One region of the Streptomyces sp. NPDC048383 genome, then DNA from elsewhere that is predicted to be linked to it. Evidence: riboswitches for the same ligand, from Rfam matches in the RefSeq annotation. Region 1 holds a riboswitch; the other holds the start of a gene.

Region 1 (5,589 bases):
CGGAGGCCGGCCGGCCGTCGGGGCCGATCCGGTCGAAGCGGACGGTGCCGATGAACTCGCCCCCGATGGTCGCCGCGAGGCCGACGCGGTCCACGTAGTCGTGGTGCGTGAAGCGGTGCACGTCGCGGTCGGACAGGCGCGGGTACGGCGCGAAGAAGCGGTAGTACTTCGACTCGTCGGAGACCTGTTCGTAGAAGCTGGTCAGCCGTCCCGCGTCCTCGGTGGTGATGGGACGGATGCGGGCGGTGCCGCCGTCGCGCAGCACGACGTCCGCTTCCCAGTGGGCCGGGTACGAGGGGTCCGACGCGGTCGTCATGGGCTCACCCTAAGGGGCGGACGGGCCGTGCGGACCGGCCCGGACGCGAGCGCGCGGCGAACGCGGCAGTCCGGGGCGAAGCGGTGCAAGCTGGGGAAGGTCGAACGGCGGTGGACCGGGGCCGAAGGCCGGTCCGAGCATTCGGGGCGCCGTGAGAGACTGGTCTAGACAACCGTAAGAACCTGAAGGGCATCACCATGGCAGAGCGCCGCGTCAACGTCGGCTGGGCCGAGGGCCTGCACGCTCGTCCCGCCTCGATCTTCGTCCGGGCGACGACCGCTTCCGGCGTCCCGGTGACCATCGCCAAGGCGGGCGGCGACCCCGTCAACGCCGCTTCCATGCTGGCGGTCCTGGGCCTGGGCGCGCAGGGCGGCGAGGAGATCGTCCTCTCTTCCGAGGCCGAGGGTGCGGACGCCGCCCTGGACCGCCTCGCGAAGCTGGTCGCCGAGGGCCTCGACGAGCTTCCGGAGACCGTCTGACCCTTCGGGTCCGGTACCACCTCGAACGAGCGGCGGAGCCGCAGCCCCCGGTGATCCCGGGGGCTGCGGCTCTTCTGTTTTCGGCCGCGCGGGCGGGAATTCGACGCCGGACGCGAAAGCCGGAATCCCGCGGGAGAAGAATCCGGAATGGGAGCACGAGAAATGCGCGGGACCGTGAACCGGCCGGCGCCGCCAGAATATCCGCTCACCTTTGTATACGGCCCGTGTTAATGCCGGACGCTCGACGTGTTTACGGCAGGTTGCGGAGTCCTCACCCGCGGCCGGTGCGCCTCGGCGGCGCGCGCCGCGTGCTGCGCGGTCAGCGTCCGGGCCCGTTCGGCGTCCCCGCGGGCCACCGCGTCGACGATCCCTCCGTGTTCGGCCCAGGACTCCACGGGGCGCGCGGGGGCCTCCACGGTGTACATCCAGGCGATCTTGCGCCGGGTCTGGGTCAGCAGGGCGATCAGGCCCGGGCTGCCGGAGGCCTGGGAGAGGGTTTCGTGGAACCAGCCCCCCAGGTCCCGCAGATCCTCCCCCTGGCCCCTGCGGGCCCGTTCCTGCCCCAGCCGGACCAGCCCGCGCAGCACCTTCAGGTGGGCGTCCGTACGCCGGCGGGCGGCCCGGGAGGCCGCGAGGGGCTCCAGCAGCATCCGTAGCTCCAGGAGGTCGGCCGCCTCCTGTTCGGTGGGCTCCGCCACGCAGGCGCCCGCGTGGCGGCGCGTGGTGACGAAGCCCTCGGACTCCAGGGTGCGCAGGGCCTCGCGCACCGGGACGCGGGAGACCCCGTAGCGGCGGGCCAGGACCTCCTCGGTGAGGCGGCCGCCCGGCCCGAAGAAGCCGGAGACGATATCGTCGCGGATCGCTGTGCACACCGCGTGCGCGGGAATTCGCAAGACCGGACCTCCGCGTGAATTCGGCTGCCGGCGCCGTCGCCGGAATCGTGACCGTGTCGCGACTCTATTGCAACACGCGAATATTTCCGAGGACGGCTGGAAATCCGAAACATTTCACGCAGCGGGGAGCGGTGAGGGGTGAGCGGGGCAGCCGACGAGGGCAAGGGCCGGCTTCGCAGGCGAGCCGGCTCCCGGGAACGCGGAAGGCCCCGGCTCGGGGAGCCGGGGCCTTCCGTGGAAGTGGTGGTGCGGTGCCGCTCGGATCAGAGGTTCACGCCGTGCGAGCGCAGGTACGCCAGCGGGTTGATGTCCGAGCCGTACTGGGCACTGGTGCGGGCCTCGAAGTGCAGGTGCACGCCGCTGGAGTTGCCGGTGGTGCCGGCGAGGCCGATCTGCTGGCCCGGGGCGACCTGCTGGCCGGCGGACACGCTCAGCGAGTCCATGTGGCCGTACTGCGTGTAGGTGCCGTCGTTGTGCTTGATGATCACGTTGTTGCCGTACGCGCCGCCCCAGCCGGCCTCGACGACGGTGCCGGCGCCGACGGCGCGGACCGAGGTGCCGAGGGAGGCGTGGAAGTCGATGCCCGTGTGGCTACCGGAGGACCACATCGCGCCGCCCGCACCGTAGGAGGTGCTGACGTAGGAGCCCGCGATGGGCGAGACGTAGGTGTTGAGGCGCTTGCGCTCCTCCTCGCGGGCGACGCGCTCGGCGGTCTCCCGCTCGGACTTCGCCTTGGCCTCGGCGACCTCGGCGACGCGCTTGGCCTCGGAGGCGCGCTGCTTGGCGTCGGCCTCGGCCTGCGCCTGGGCGGCGACGGCGTCAGCGGCGCGCTGCTGCAGATCGGCCTGGGCCACGATGTCGCCCTGGAGGTCGTTCGCGACGACCACCGGGTTCTGGCCGGTGTCCTCCATGGAGGGTCCCGGGTTGTCCGCCGCGAAGGCCGGGGCGGCGAGGGTGCCGACCACGCCCGTGGTGGCGAGGGCGGCTATACCGGCGTAGCCGGCGGTCTTGCGGCTCAGACGGCTGGAGCCGCGGTGCTTGCCGGAGCCGGTGGGACGACTGCCAAACGCCATGAAGGGGGTGGTCCTTTCCTTCCCTCTCGCCTACCGGGTTAGCTGACGGGTTCGGAGCAGGAAGGTCTCCTACGGGCCTCCTCTTGCGAGGCGGTCCGATTCACCCCAGGGACTGTGGGTCCCCGGCTCCCCAGGCTCGCGCCTGACGGGGACTCGGCGATCACTGTTCGGTGCCGCGGGTGCGGCGGGCACAACTGACGAACAGCAGGGCCGACGCTAGGCGGATCATCAGTGGATCGCCAAACACACGAGCACTTTTGTTGCGTACGCCACACCGCATACGAGCAACCAAACCACTAATCGGACAAAAGGGGCCCTGACGGATAATCCATCAGAGCCCCTTCAGAAACGGCCGGTTACCGGTGGAGGGGCGGTCGCCCGCCGCTCGATTCCCGGTCGACCACGGGTCAGTTGGTGACGACGGTTACGGCGCCGATGCCCAGCGCCCGTACGGGCTCCTCGATCTGCGCCGCGTCGCCCACCAACACCGTCACCAGACGGTCCACGGGGAAGGCGCGCACGACCGCCGAAGTCGCCTCCGCCGTACCGGTTTCGGCCAGCCGCGCGTACAACCGCGCCTGGTAGTCGTCCGGCAGCTCCTGCTCGACCTGGTCCGCCAGCGTGCCCGCGACGGAGGACGCCGTCTCGAACTTCAGCGGGGCCACGCCCACCAGGTTCTGCACCGCCACGTCCCGCTCGGCGTCGGTCAGACCGCCCTCCGCGAGGGTGCGCAGCACCTTCCAGAGGTCCTCCAGCGCGGGGCCGGTGTTCGGGGTGTCCACCGAGCCGCTGATGGCGAGCATCGAGGCGCCCTTGCCGTCGGCCGTGGAACGCAGCACCTGACCGAAGGCGCGCACGCCGTACGTGTACCCCTTCTCCTCGCGCAGCACCTTGTCCAGGCGCGAGGTGAGCGTGCCGCCGAGGCAGTACGTGCCGAGCACCTGCGGGGCCCACACGAGGTCGTGGCGGTCCGCGCCGATGCGGCCGATCAGCAACTGCGTCTGGACGGCGCCGGGCCGGTCGACGATGACCACCCGGCCCGTGTCGTCGGCGGTCACCGGGGGCACCGGGCGGGGCTCGGCGGTGTTGCCCGTCCAACTGCCCAGCGTGTCGGCCAGGACGGCGTCCAGGTCGATGCCGGTCAGGTCGCCGACGACCACCGCGGTGGCGGTGGCGGGGCGTACGTGGGCCTCGTAGAAGGCGCGGACGGCCGCGGAGTCGATGCGGGCCACCGTCTCCTCGGTGCCCTGGCGCGGTCGGGACATGCGCAGGGAGGCCGGGAACAGTTCCTTGGAGAGCTGCTTGGCCGCGCGCCGCTGCGGGTTGGCCAGCTCGTGCGGGATCTCGTCGAGCCGGTTGCGCACCAGCCGGTCGATCTCGCCGTCGGCGAAGGCGGGCGCGCGCAGCGCCTCGGCGAGCAGGCTCATCGCCTTGTGCAGGCGGGAGGCCGGGACCTCCAGGGAGACCCGCAGGCCGGGGTGGTCGGCATGCGCGTCCAGCGTGGCGCCGCAGCGCTCCAGCTCGGCGGCGAACTCCTCGGCGGAGTGCTTGTCGGTGCCCTCCGACAGGGCGCGGGCCATGATCGTGGCCACCCCGTCGAGGCCCTCGGGCTCCGCGTCCAGCGGGGCCGCGAGGTTGACCTCGACCGCGACCACCTGCTGGCCCGGGCGGTGGCAGCGCAGCACGGTCAGGCCGTTGGGCAGCGCGCCGCGTTCGGGGGCCGGGAAGGCCCACGGCTTGGCCTCGCCGGGCTGGGGCTGCGGGTGGAAGGTCATCGTGACGGCTGCGGTGTCGCTCACTGCTCCGCCCCTTCGTTCTCGGCTTCGTTCGCGTCGGTCTCGTCGTCGGACCCGGCCGGCGGTTCGTAGACCAGGACCGCCCGGTTGTCGGGGCGCAGTCGGGCCGCGGCCACGGCCTGCACCTCCTCGGCGGTGATGTCCAGGACGCGCTGTACGGCGGTCAGGGCGAGCTGGGGGTCGCCGAACAGCACCGCGAAGCGGCACAGTTCGTCGGCCCGGCCGGCCACCGTGCTCAGCCGGTCCAGCCACTCCCGCTCCAGCTGCGCCTGGGCGCGCTCCATCTCCTCGGCCGTGGGGCCCTCGGCGGCGAACCGCGCGAGCTCCTCGTCGACGGCGGCCTCGATGGCGGGCACCTCGACGCCGCTGGAGGTCTTGACGTCCAGCCAGCCCAGCGAGGGCGCGCCGGCGAGCCGCAGCATGCCGAAGCCGGCCGCGACGGCGCTCTGGTCGCGGCGCACGAGGCGGTTGTGCAGCCGGGAGGACTCGCCGCCGCCCAGCACGGTCAGCGCCACGTCGGCGGCGTCGCACTCGCGGGTGCCGTCGTGCGGGAGGCGGTAGGCGGCCATCAGCGCGCGGGCCGGGACCTCCTCGACGATCTCCTCGCGCAGTTGCGCGCCCATGACCTCGGGCAGCGTGCCGTCGCGCGGGGGCTGCTTGCCGTCGTGCGACGGGATGCTCCCGAAGTACTTCTCGACCCAGGCCAGGGTGCGCTCGGGGTCGATGTCGCCGACGACCGACAGGACGGCGTTGTTGGGCGCGTAGTACGTACGGAAGAAGGTGCGCGCGTCCTCCAGGGACGCGGCGTCCAGGTCGGCCATCGAACCGATCGGGGTGTGGTGGTACGGGTGGCCCTCGGGGTAGGCGAGGGCGGTCAACTTCTCGAACGCGGTCCCGTAGGGCACGTTGTCGTAGCGCTGGCGACGCTCGTTCTTGACGACGTCGCGCTGGTTCTCCATGGACTCGTCGTCCAGCGAGGCCAGCAGCGAACCCATCCGGTCCGCCTCCAGCCACAGGGCGAGTTCCAGCTGG
Region 2 (5,589 bases), on a different contig from region 1:
GTCGCGTCCCTCGCCCAGCAGGCGGGCGAGCAGGTCCTCACCCGGCAGCCCGACGGCCCGGTGGATGGCGTGCGTCGGCACATCGTGGCCCGCCTGCCGCAGGGCCTCCCACCAGCAGACGACGTGCAGGTGATTGGTGTCGACGAGGGTTCCGTCGACATCGAACAGGGCAGCCCGGTTCATGCCCACCTCCTGAGGACGGACGCGGGGGCGCCCGTCGGGGACGGATGCGGGGCGCGCCCGTCGGGGCCGCCCGTGGGGCGCCTACCCACCGTCCCCCTCCGCACTCCCGCCGCAGTCCTCGGTGATTCCCGGATCGACGCGGCGGACGTGGTGAAAGTGCTGTCGCGCGCCGGACGGCAGAGCCGGATCCTGGCGACCTGACGCGACTGGCGCGCCGAGCAGGTGTTCACCAGGGACGCGCCGGCCGCGGGGGGACCGGCACGCCGTCCCGAACCCCCGCACGTAGCCGAGCCCCGGGACCGCCGGCTGCCCGAGCAGCCCGAGCAGCCCGGTCAGGCCTCCCCGACCAGGTCGAGCCCCGCGTCGGGTTCGACCGTCCCGCGCTCGCCGGGCCCGACCGGCTCTTCGCGGTAGTTCACCCAGCGCTCCCACGCGAATCCGGGGGCCGCGATGGGCCGCCACCACGGGTCGACGGGGACCTTGCCGGCGGGCTCGAAGGGCTCGCCCGGCTTGGGCACGGCCACGGCCTGCCCCACGTTGCGGGCGGCGATCATGGTGCGCTCGGCCGGGTCGGACCACGGGTGCGGGGCGAGGTTGAACGTGCCCCAGTGGATGGGCAGGAGCACACCGTGCGCGGCGCCGCCCTGGAGGTCGAGCTGGGCTCGGATGCCCTCGTCCGGGGTCATGTGGATGTCGGGCCACGGGCCGGGGTCCGGGGTGCGGTCCTCGTGGTCCTTCGGCCAGTACTCCGAGTAGGCGCCGATCTGGATCATCGTGGCGTCGAAGGGTCCGTGCGCGGCGCCGATGTCCTTGAAGCCCGGGAAATATCCCGTATCACCGCTGTGAAACACCCGGTGCTCCTCGCCGGCGACGACCCAGGAGGCCCACAGGGTGGTCTGCTGGTTGCGCAGGCCGCGCCCGCAGAAGTGCTGTGCCGGGGTGGCGGTGAGGGTCAGCCCCGCGACCTCGGTGGCCTCGTTCCAGTCGAGCTCCCGCAGCCGGCCGGCCGGTACGCCCCAGCGTTCCAGGTGCGCGCCGACGCCCAGCGGGACGGCGAAGACGGTGTTCGTGCCGGCCAGCGCCTTGATCGTGGGCAGGTCGAGGTGGTCGTAGTGGTCGTGGGAGATCACCACGACGTCGACCTCGCCCAGGGAGGCCAGCGGCACCGGGACCGGGTGCAGGCGCTTGGGCCCGGCGAAGGAGTAGGGAGAGCAGCGCTGTCCCCACACGGGGTCGAAGAGGACTCGGCGGCCGTCGATCTCCACGAGCACGCTGGAATGGCCCATCCAGGTCACCCGCAGGCCGCTGACCGGGGCTTTCGCCAGTTCGGCCAGGGTGGTCGGGTAGACCGGGATCGGCGCGGCGGGGCTGCGCCGGATCCGTTGTTCCTTGTGGAAGTAGACCCGGGCGAACTCGGCCATCGACCCGGAGGGCCTGGTCCTGCCCTTCACCGGGTTCTGGAAGGCGCCGTCGGCGAAGTTCGGCGAGCGTCGGATCCGCTCCAGCCGGGCGCCGGAGGCGTCCGCCCCGAAGGCTTCGGCGCGCAGGGCGCGCAGCCTGGGACGCAGGGGAAGGGAGCCGGTCAAGGCGCCTCCTCAAGAGGGTGCGGTTCGAGGTGGCACGGTAGTACATGCACGACCGTCCCAACGCGTACCGGCCCGTGAGGATTCCGCCCGGCGGGAACCCGCCGGACGGAATCGAGGCGCGTCCGGTTCCCCGCGCGTCCTACAGGGGCAGCAGGTCGGGGCGCTTCGCCGCGACGTGGTCGCCGGAGGACTCGCCCCGCAGCCGGCGCCCGATCCACGGCACGAGGTGTTCGCGCGCCCACTGGATGTTGTCGCGGGTCACGTCCACCGAGCCGCGCGGCGGCGTCGGCGGCCACGGCTGGTCGGGGTCGGTCGGGATCCCGTAGCCCAGCACCTGTGCGGCGCGCAACGCGACGCGGGTGTGGCCCTCGGGCGAGAGGTGCAGTCGGTCTCCGTCCCAGGCCCGCCGGTCCTGCACCGAGCGCAGCGACCACAGGTCGAGCACCGGGCAGTCGTAGCGGTCGGCGATGGAGCGGACGTGCGCGCTGTACGTGGCGACCTTGCCCCTCAGGTGCCTCAGGACCGGCACGCCCCGCGTGTCGAAGCCGGTGGTGATCATGACGAGGCCGACGGCTTCGGTGAGGTCGGCGACGGCCGCCTCGAACCGCTCCGCCACGTCGTCCGGGTCGCTGCCGGGACGGATGATGTCGTTCCCGCCCGCGCAAAAGGTCACCAGGTCCGGTGCGAGGGCGCGGGCCCTCGGGACCTGGTCGGCCACGATCTGGTCGAGGAGCTTCCCCCGCACGGCCAGGTTCGCGTACCGGAAGTCGTGTTCTTCGCGCTGATCGGCGAGGAGCACGGCGAGGCGGTCCGCCCAGCCGAGATGGGAACCCCCGGGTCCCGGGTCTCCCACGCCTTCGGTGAAGCTGTCCCCGATCGCCGCGTACGAGCCGATGGTCTTGAGTGTCGTCGTCGTCGCTGCCACGAAACGACATCCTTCACCGTCGCAACCAACCTACGCCAACGTAATGAGGGGTTGACGGACCGTGATCTGTACCACGCGGGGGATAAGGAATAAGTACGCGTGGGGCCGGGACCCCCTCGGGTCCCGGCCTCACGCGCGCGTGTGTCCGACGGACGGTGCCGTCAGAGGCTGACGCCCTTGGAGCGGAGGTAGCCCAGCGGGTCGATGTCCGAGCCGTAGGACGGGCCCGTGCGGATCTCGAAGTGGAGGTGCGGACCGGTCACGTTGCCGGTGGCGCCGGACAGGCCGACGCGCTGGCCGCCGGTGACGCTCTGGCCGGCCGAGACGGACAGCGAGGAGAGGTGCGCGTACTGGGAGTACTTGCCGTCCGCGTGCTTGATGACGACCTCGTTGCCGTACGAGCCGCCCCAGCCGGCGGAGACGACGGTGCCCGCGCCGACGGCCTTGACGGTGGTGCCGGTGCCGGCCATGAAGTCCACGCCGGTGTGGTAACCGGAGGACCACATGCTGCCGCCCATGCGGTACGCGGTGGAGACGCCGCCCGCGACCGGGGCCACGAATCCGCCGGAGGCCGACGGGGTGGAGGGCGCCGCCTGACCCGACCCGGCGGGCTTCTGCGCGGGCGCGGCCTTCTTGGGCGCCGCCTTCGGGGCGGAGGAGCGCTCACCGGACGCCTCAGGGCGGCTGGAGGAGCGCTCGGAGCGGTTGCCGGAGCCCGACTCGGAGGCGGAGTCCGGGGTCGAGGCGGAGGGCGCCGACTGCTTCTTGGCCGGGGCCGGAGCGGCGGGTGCGGGGGCGGCCCCGGCCGAACCCGGAGCGCCGAGGGTGAGCTTGAGGCCCGGGTGGATCAGCGAGGGGTCGCTGCCGACGGCGTCGCGGTTGTCGGCGTAGAGCTGCTCCCAGCCGCCGGTGAGCCGGCGCTCGGCGGCGATCTTCGAGAGGTGGTCGCCGGCGACGACGGTGTAGACCGCGGCGGCAGCGGCGGTCGGCGTCGCGGTGGGCGTCACCGTGGCGGCCGCCTGGGGGGCCGCCGGGGCCTGCCGGGCCTGCGCGGGTGCGGTGGCCGGGGCGGCCGCGGGGGCTGCGTGGGCGCCGGTGGCACCGATCAGCGGCAGCGCGAGCGCGGCGCCGCCGGTGCCGGCCGCGGTGAGACCGCGGGATATGGAACGGGACTTCGGGCGGCGGTGCTTACCCTTACCGGGCATGGCGAATTCCTCTCCGTCGCCTGCGAGGTGAGCTGTCGGGTTCGGACTGGAGATGTCCGGCCGCGCACGTCGAGGACGCGTACGGCTTCACCCCGAGCCGGCCCGGAGAACGTTCCGGTCCGGCGGCCTACCTGGTTCCCCCGCTCCTGCCGCGCGCGTCGATAGTCGGGTGCGGTTCCCGGGCGGCGGCAGGATTAGGCTGTCCACCCGGATCGGTCGTGAAGGTAATCGAGCGGGTCCACGGGCAACAAGCCGCACATTCCCTGACGCAATCACAGGTATGAGGGTGTGAGGGAATTCCGGTCACCCTGTGTCCATTCCGCACCATCAACAACCGCCCTGGCGTGGGAATTCGGATTTCGCGATCGGGCACACACGGTCACCGTATGATCTGGCTCACGGAGCCTGGCGCGATCTCGCCTCTCCCCATGGCAAGTTGCTCCCAACCGGCGTAATTCGGACACCTCAGGACGATGCGGAGGACCACTCGTGACCCAGCAGATACCGCCACCCCTTCCGGCGATCCCCGAACCCGAACCGGAGCTGACGGGAGTGCGCAATTTCCGTGACGTGGGCGGTCTGCCGACCGCCGACGGACGACGGGTCAGGTCGGGACGACTCTTCCGAAGCGGACATCTGGCGCATGCCACCGAAACAGGAACACAGTTCCTCACCTCGCTCGGTCTGCACACGGTGTTCGACTTCCGCAACCGCGCCGACCACGCCGTGGAAGGGCCGGACGTGGAACTGCCGGGCGTGCGCTACGTGAACATCCCGCTGTCCGACCCGGCCGCCGGGAAGGAGTTCTGGACGATGGTCCGCGAGGGCGACCTGGCCCAGCTGCGCACCCTCCTCGGGGAGGGCCGGGCGGCCGAGCGCATGACCACCTCGTACCGCACGATGATCCGCACCCGGACCGCCGAACACAGCCGGGTCGTGCACGCGCTGGCCGAGGACAGCGTGCCGGCGCTGATGCACTGCGCGGCGGGCAAGGACCGGGCCGGTCTGTCGATCGCCGTCACGCTGCTCGCGCTCGGCGTCGAACGGGACGTGATCGCGGCGGACTACCTGGAGTCGAACGCCCCGCACCGCCGCTACCGGATGCGGCGCGGCGCGGACGCGGTCGAGTCCCGCCCGGCCGAGGTGGCGGAGCTGCTGGCCCCGCTCTTCGACGCGCGCGCCGAGTACCTGCGGGCGGCGTACGAGACGATCGACGAGGAGTGGGGCGGGGTGGACCGCTACCTCGCCGAAGGCCTCGGGCTCGCGCCCGAGACCCTGGTCCGGCTACGGGAGAGACTGCTGGAACCGTAGGAGCCGGGCCTCCCCCGGCCGGCAGGCCGTCAGCGGTTGCCGACGGCCTGCTTCACCAGCGTCCGGCCGAAGTCCCACATCAACGAGCCACCGCCGTGCGCTTCGTCCATGACCTCCCGGAAGGCGCCGACGAACCGGTCCACGTCGTGTTCGTCCACGATCAGCGGCGGGATCAGCTTGATGACCTCCAGGTGGTCCCCGGACACCTGGGTGAGGATCCGGTGCTTGCGCAGCAGCGGCACCACGACCATCTGGGCGAACAGCCCCTTGCGGGCGGCCTGGAGCATCGCCCAGCGGCTGCGCAGGCCCAGCGAGGACGGCCGGCCGAACTCGATGCCGATCATCAGCCCGCGCCCCCGCACCTCGTGCAGCAGCTCGT

The links. A riboswitch is a leader RNA that binds a small molecule or an ion and turns the genes downstream of it on or off. The one in region 1 is predicted to bind cyclic di-AMP.
Positions count from the first base shown of each region.
Region 2: another riboswitch for cyclic di-AMP. It lies ahead of AB0D46_RS04125 (LysM peptidoglycan-binding domain-containing M23 family metallopeptidase); the one in region 1 lies ahead of AB0D46_RS16350 (M23 family metallopeptidase).

Region 1 is NZ_JBEZKS010000020.1:30,497-36,085, reverse strand. Features, by position in the region: gene AB0D46_RS16365 (GNAT family N-acetyltransferase) at 1-316, opposite strand, end outside; gene AB0D46_RS16360 (HPr family phosphocarrier protein) at 514-795, shown strand; gene AB0D46_RS16355 (GntR family transcriptional regulator) at 1,023-1,688, opposite strand; gene AB0D46_RS16350 (M23 family metallopeptidase) at 1,952-2,761, opposite strand; cyclic di-AMP (ydaO/yuaA leader) riboswitch at 2,774-2,930, opposite strand; gene AB0D46_RS16345 (pitrilysin family protein) at 3,169-4,536, opposite strand; gene AB0D46_RS16340 (pitrilysin family protein) at 4,557-5,589, opposite strand, start outside.
Region 2 is NZ_JBEZKS010000003.1:44,840-50,428, reverse strand. Features, by position in the region: gene AB0D46_RS04140 (HAD family hydrolase) at 1-183, opposite strand, end outside; gene AB0D46_RS04135 (MBL fold metallo-hydrolase) at 516-1,769, opposite strand; gene AB0D46_RS04130 (SGNH/GDSL hydrolase family protein) at 1,909-2,694, opposite strand; gene AB0D46_RS04125 (LysM peptidoglycan-binding domain-containing M23 family metallopeptidase) at 2,856-3,899, opposite strand; cyclic di-AMP (ydaO/yuaA leader) riboswitch at 3,904-4,070, opposite strand; gene AB0D46_RS04120 (tyrosine-protein phosphatase) at 4,389-5,210, shown strand; gene AB0D46_RS04115 (aspartate aminotransferase family protein) at 5,240-5,589, opposite strand, start outside.